2 linked regions of the Bdellovibrio bacteriovorus genome follow. The protein of the gene in region 2 interacts with the protein of the main gene of each other region in a pairwise test. Links are inferred from orthologs where the notes say so. Each region holds a gene or a part of one and is shown on either strand. Other genes may lie near its edges.

The links.
Region 1: the proteins of leuS (region 2) and ligA interact in binary tests that used the Escherichia coli proteins (3 or more experiments, as listed by UniProt). The link is inferred for Bdellovibrio bacteriovorus from one-to-one orthologs.

The regions. Positions count from the first base shown.
Region 1 is NZ_LUKE01000001.1:1,419,109-1,422,431, forward strand. Bases 299-3,295 are described here. They hold ligA (NAD-dependent DNA ligase LigA), read right to left. Parts: upstream 2,795-3,295; coding sequence 803-2,794; downstream 299-802. Other genes in these bases: AZI86_RS06885 (hypothetical protein), read left to right, coding at 299-806; gatC (Asp-tRNA(Asn)/Glu-tRNA(Gln) amidotransferase subunit GatC), read left to right, coding at 2,887-3,168; gatA (Asp-tRNA(Asn)/Glu-tRNA(Gln) amidotransferase subunit GatA), read left to right, coding at 3,170-3,295. Outside these bases: more of AZI86_RS06885, read left to right, coding at 1-298; more of gatA, read left to right, coding at 3,296-3,323. UniProt on the Escherichia coli protein: DNA ligase that catalyzes the formation of phosphodiester linkages between 5'-phosphoryl and 3'-hydroxyl groups in double-stranded DNA using NAD as a coenzyme and as the energy source for the reaction.
Region 2 is NZ_LUKE01000001.1:1,718,699-1,722,049, reverse strand. The notes cover bases 239-3,263. They hold leuS (leucine--tRNA ligase), read left to right. Parts: upstream 239-559; coding sequence 560-2,968; downstream 2,969-3,263. Other genes in these bases: speA (biosynthetic arginine decarboxylase), read left to right, coding at 3,000-3,263; AZI86_RS08410 (GGDEF domain-containing response regulator), read right to left, coding at 239-353. Also shown: more of AZI86_RS08410, read right to left, coding at 1-238; more of speA, read left to right, coding at 3,264-3,351.

The sequences.
Region 1 (3,323 bases), 300 kb from region 2 along the record:
CCCCAATCCTAAGAAGAAGAGTTATTACCGAAACGGTCACCACAGGCGCTGCCCCACTGCCCGTAACGAAGATATTGCCAGATAATACAGTGGTAGATTCAAAAAGTGTTGTAGAGCCAGGACCACTTTCCACCATTGAAAAGCGCGATGAAAATAATAAAGTTATTGAGCGTGTCAGCAACGATCCAAAAGTTGAAAACTTCCGTCGTCGTAATTTGCAAGACGTGGGTGATCGTGATGGAAATGAAAGTATAGACACTGACGAATTAACAAGAACAGATCGTTTGGCTTGTATTTATGCTGGATGGGCGGTTGAAAATGTTTCTAAGTGCAGCCCCATCTCTGAAAGATCCATCAACGATCCATCAGGAAAAAAGATCACGTATTCTTGTAAACGTGATGGTCAAACTTCAGAATCAACTATTTATGGTTCAAACGAAGACGGATCTACATCCGTTCTTTGTAATCCGGTGATTTTTGGTTTGCTCGAAGGAAAGCCTATTTGTATTAAAACCGCAAAAAATGCGACTGAAATCTGCGCAAGTTTAGCGCCCAAGGCAGATCAAGCTTTGGATTTTGCAAAACAAAACCCCAAAGAATACCGCTCACTCACCCGTCGCGTGGAACTGCTGTGCCAATCTGATGTCGACAAATTAAGAGAGCATTTTGTTAAACGTGGCAAGCCCGCGTCGCAAATTAACAATTCCATCAAAGATTTAAGTACCACCTGTCAGCACTTGCGCACCCGTATGGCGCAGTTGATGGAAGCAAATAACAATGCAAGTCCCGATGCCGGAACTCGCTAAAGCATTTTCTGTAAGTCGTCCCAGGAGATAATGGCGACCCCCAGGCTTTGAGCTTTTTCAACCTTAGAGCCCGGATCATCCCCGACGACAAGATAACTTAATTTTGAAGACACAGATCCCAGAATTTTGCCGCCGTTTTTTTCAATGATGTCTTTGGCGTCATCACGTTTTATGGGCAATGTGCCGGTGATTAAAAAACTCTTCCCGGAAAGTGGTCCGCTTTCTGCGCGCACCGGATTTGCGATGTTAACGCCCAAATCCAACATGTCGCGGACCTCTTGGACCAATTCTAGATTTGATGTCCAAGCGCCGATGGCCTTAGCGACCTTAGGCCCAATTTCAGGGACCGCCAAAAGATCTTCTTCGCTGGCCTTTAAGAAATTATCAATGGTGATAAAGTGATCAGCCAGATGCTTGGCGGTTTGCTCGCCGACAAAACGAATTCCCAAGGCAAAAATGAATCGCGCTAAGGTAGGTTTTTTACTTCCCTCGATGCTTTTTATAATGTTGTCTGCGGATTTATCGCCTTGGCGATCTAAGTTTAAAATATCTTCTTTCGTAATGCGATAGAAGTCTGAAAACCTAGAAAGCAATTTGTTATCAACCAACGTTTCAATCAGACGATCGCCGACTTTATCGATGTTCATGGCGCGTCTGGCGACAAAGTGTTTTAGGGATTCTTTCACGACCGCGATACAAAGTGGATTTGGGCAACGAGAGACCACCTCGTCCTCATTTTTTATTACTTCAGTGCCGCACACGGGACAATTCTTGGGAATAAAAAACGGAACACTGTTTTTTGGACGTTTTTCTAAAATCACCGAAACCACTTCGGGTATTACGTCACCGGCTCTTTGGATAACGATAGTGTCCCCAATGCGCACATCCTTGCGATTAATTTCGTCTTGGTTATGAAGTGTGGCGTTGGTTACCGTGACGCCACCGACTTTAACGGGCTTCATGATAGCAACCGGCGTTAAGGCCCCCGTGCGGCCCACTTGAATGACGATATTTTCTATGATGGTGGTGGACTGCTCAGGTTTAAATTTTGCGGCCGTTGCCCAGCGTGGGCTGCGGGCCACAAGCCCCAAGTCATCTTGCAGACGGAGTGAGTTCACTTTTACCACGATCCCGTCGATATCAAACGGAAGTTCAGGTCGAAGTTTCTCGACGTCGTGATAATAATCCACGACGGCTTGTGCCCCTTTACAAATGCGCACGAGCTCAGTGTTGCGCAAAGTAGGCAGACCGACTTCGGCAAAATAATCTTGAATGGATTTTTGTGTAGCAAACTCAATGCCGTCTGTGGCACCAAGAGCATAGGCATAAAACCTTAAAGGTCTTGAAGCCGTGATGCGCGAATCTAGCTGGCGCACGGACCCCGCCGAAGCATTCCTTGGGTTGGCAAAAGTCTGCTGACCGTTTTCTTGTTGAGCCTCATTTAAACGTGCAAAATCTTGTTTTAACATTAAAACTTCCCCGCGAACCTCTAATAGTTCGGGGGGGGTTTTCGTTGAAAGCTTTAAAGGTAAACTTTTGATGGTGCGAATATTTTGGGTGACGTCTTCACCGACTGTCCCATCACCGCGGGTCAAGGCTTTCACGAAGCGTCCTCCTTCATAGATCAGCTCCATGGAAAGGCCGTCGAACTTGGGTTCGCAAAGATATTCGATATCTTCGCTTTGATTTAAGAACTTTTTTACCCGTTCATCGAAGTCAAAAATGTCCTCAGGTGAATAACTATTGGCAAGAGACAACATCGGAAGGCGATGAGCGGCCTTTTCAAAGGCACTTAAAGGGGTGGATCCCACGCGTTGAGAGGGGGAATCTGAAATATCAAAGGACGCGTTCTTTTTTTCAAGCTCCAAAAGCTCATTGAAAAGTTTGTCGTATTCAAAATCCGTGATCTCGGGATTGTCCATGACGTGATAAAGATAATCATGGTGAGCAATAAGTTTTTTTAATTCTTCATGGCGCTTTTTGGACATTACAGTAACTTATCATTCTTAAAGGTCTAGTCACGAGCCGCTGCATCGAGCAATGCGTGACCTCTTTGCAATTTCGCCTGTAGGCTAAGGGCATGATTGATAAAAAAACCATCGAAAATGTAGCAAAATTGGCCCGCCTAAAAATTTCAGAGTCTGAGGCCCAGGAGTTCAGTCAACAGTTGGCAAAAGCCCTAGAACATTTTGCTAAAATCAGCCAAATCAACACCGAAGGTGTTGAAGCCCTAGTTACACCGACTGAAATTGAAGCTTATTGGCGCGAAGATGTCGTTGAACAAAATTATTCCGCAGAAGAAATGACTGCAAATGCGCCTGAAAAGTCAGGTCATCTTTTTAAAGTTCCGCCGGTGGTTTAATATGGATTTATTGAAAGCCTCTTTTTCTGACATTGCCGAAGCCGTTACATCTAAAGCCATCAGCGCAAAGGAAGTAAGTTCTTTCTTTCTTAAAAGAGCTCAGAGCTTAAATCCTAGAATCAACGCGATCACCTCGTTTAACGATCACGCCCTCG
Region 2 (3,351 bases):
AGCGGCACGAAGGGCTTGACGATATAATCATCAGCGCCAGAGTCTAAGGCCTCAATAATGGCTTCCGTACTGGAGTTTTCAGAGACGAAAACGCACGAAACATGGTTTAAGCGTTCACGGACAGATTTAAGTAATTTTAAGCCCGCCATCGATGGCGCAATCCAATCCAGAATTACGATATGAGGAATCCATGACTCAATAAGAGTGTGCGCTTCTTTTTCAGAAGTGACTCCCCGGGCGTCATAGCCTTCCCAACGAAGAGGTTCTAGAAGAATCTCTAAGCTGTCTGGATCGTCGTCGATCACTAGGACGCGGCGACTTTTAGGATGTTTAAAATTGGCTTCAAAGCTCATTTACAATTCCCATTGTAACTTCAAGACTTCTTATCGGTTAATAAGGGTTAAGAATTTAGGCAAAATTCTGATCTTTCGACCGAATCTCTCTCGACCCACGTCCAGTCCAGAACTTGTGGGGTGACGCAGTACTTTTTAAGTGAGTTTTTAAGAGTTCTTCGCTATTTAATTAGCTTAGGATTTTTCGCCTTTGAGGGAGCAGTTTTATGGCTTTGAATTTTACCGAGATCGAACAAAAATGGCAGACTAAGTGGGCCGAGGCGAAAGCCTTTGAAGCCGACATGAAAAGCACAAAGCCTAAGTACTATGCCTTAGACATGTTTCCTTACCCTTCAGGATCTGGCCTGCACGTAGGCCACATCGCCTCTTACACCCCGGCGGATATCATCTCTCGCTATAAAAGAGCCAATGGTTTTAATGTTCTTCATCCAATGGGTTATGATGCCTTTGGCTTGCCCGCAGAACAATACGCCATCCAAACCGGTATTCATCCGGCTGTCACCACCCGTAAGGCGATTGAGTCGTTCCGTAAAACTTTGCAAACTTTCGGTTTTAGCTTTGACTGGTCACGAGAGATTTCCACGTGTGAACCTGATTACTATAAATGGACCCAGTTCATTTTCTTAAAACTTTATGAGCGCGGCTTAGCTTACCAAAAAGAAGTGCCTGTAAACTGGTGCCCGGCTTTAAAAACAGTTTTGGCCAATGATGAAGTCATCGACGGAAAGTCAGAACGCGGGGGCCATCCGGTTATTCGCGTTCCGATGAAACAATGGATGCTTAAAATCACTGATTACGCTGAACGCCTGCTTAAAGATTTAGACAACGTTGACTGGCCCGAGCGCACAAAAGAAGCGCAACGCAATTGGATTGGCAAAAGCGAAGGGGCGCGCATCACTTTCCAGGTTGAAGGCGAAAAAGATACCTTTGAAGTCTTCACCACTCGCCCGGACACCTTGTTTGGCGTGACTTTCATGGTGATGGCTCCGGAACATCCGTTAGTGAAGGCCATCATGACGGACCCGCAGGCCGCGGCGGTTGAAAACTATATTTTTGATACTTCAAAAAAATCAGAAGTAGATCGTAAAGCAACAACTGAAAAAACCGGAGTTTTTACCGGAGCGCATGCTCTTCACCCCATCACGGGCGAAAAAATTGAAATCTGGATCGCGGATTACGTTCTTATGGATTACGGAACAGGTGCGATTATGGCGGTTCCGGGTCATGATGCTCGCGATTTCGAATTTGCTACAAAATTTAATATTCCTATTAAGCGCGTGGTTGAGGGCGGTGAGGCTTTGCCTTTTGAAGGTGAAGGCACCATGGTCAATTCGCAGTTTTTAGATGGCTTGACAAAAACTGATGCCATTAAAAAAATGCTGGCTCACCTTGAAAGCAAAAAATTGGGCTTGCGTGAAGTTCAATACAAATTGCGTGACTGGTTATTCAGCCGTCAACGTTATTGGGGCGAGCCGTTCCCGATCGTGGATTTCCCAAATGGGGTCCAAAAAGCAGTTCCGGCAAATGAACTTCCGGTTCTTTTACCTGAAGTTGCTGACTATGAACCTTCAGACACGGGTGAAGCTCCTTTAGCTAAAATCCATGATTGGGTTCGTTATAAAGGGGCCGCCAACGGGGGTGAAGAAGGTCGTCGTATTACCGACACCATGCCGGGAGCAGCGGGATCATCATGGTATTTCTTGCGTTATATTGATCCGCATAATGCCAATGCGCCATTCAGTGCTGATTCTGAAAAATACTGGATGCCGGTCGACCTCTATGTGGGTGGACCTGAGCACACGGTGGGACATTTACTTTACTCACGCTTTTGGATGAAGGTTCTTTTTGACTGCGGTTTAGTCACTCACGATGAACCATTTAAAAAACTGGCCCACCAGGGAATGATCTTGGGACCCGATGGCGAGAAAATGTCGAAATCCCGCGGCAATGTGATTCCCGCTTTGGATATCGCCCAAACTCATGGAACGGATGCCGTAAGAACTTTCGTTTGCTTCATGGGACCTTTGGACAAGGACAAAGCCTGGTCGCCAACAGGTATTGACGGAGTAAAACGCTTCTTGGACCGCGTTTCAAGATTGGTCGTTAATGATGACGGCGGTTATGTCGCTACTCAAACTCCGGCACCGACAGAAATTGTTAAGCTTGTTCACAAAACTGTGAAAAAGGTGACAGAAGACATTGAAAGCATGAGTTTTAATACGGCTGTCAGTGCTATGATGATTCTGGTCAATGAGCTTTATAAAATGGACTGCCGTTCCGAAGAGGCTTTGCGTCCCCTGGTGCAAGTGCTTGCGCCGTTTGCTCCCCACTTGGCTGAAGAGCTGTGGGAGAAAATGGGCGGAAAAGGTTTATGTGCTTTGGCCCCTTGGCCAAAATATGACCCGGCCCTGGTGACCGACGACACGGTAACGATCGGTGTTCAGGTGAACGGCAAGATGCGCGGAACGATTGAAATCGCGGCTGATGCCTCTGAATCCGACGCGGTCGCTGCGGCAAAAGAAGTTGCCGGAGTTTCTGCAGTTTTAGCTGGCAAATCCCCTGATAAGGTGATTTATAAAGCCGGAAAAATTTTGAATTTGATCGTTAAGGTTTAGCCTTAACGCCACCTAGGGAGGGTTCGCGAAGATGAGCAACTGGAGTCCAGAGAAAAGCGCCGCTTTATATGGAATTAATAACTGGGGTAATGGTTATTTCCGAATTAATGGAGCAGGCAACGTCTCGGTGACGCCCATGGGAGCCTCAGGCCCTTCAGTTGATCTTTACGAACTGACCCAAGATCTTTTGGATCGCGGCATCCGCGTTCCTATCATGATCCGCTTTCCTGAAATTATTAAATCCCGTGTGGAATTGCTGAATGGATGCTTTCAAAAAGCCTTTGCCGACCACGGTTATAAGGGCAATTATTGCGGCGTTTATCCAATCAAAGTGAATCAACAACGTCACTTGGTGCAAGAGTTGGTAAAATACGGAAAAGGCT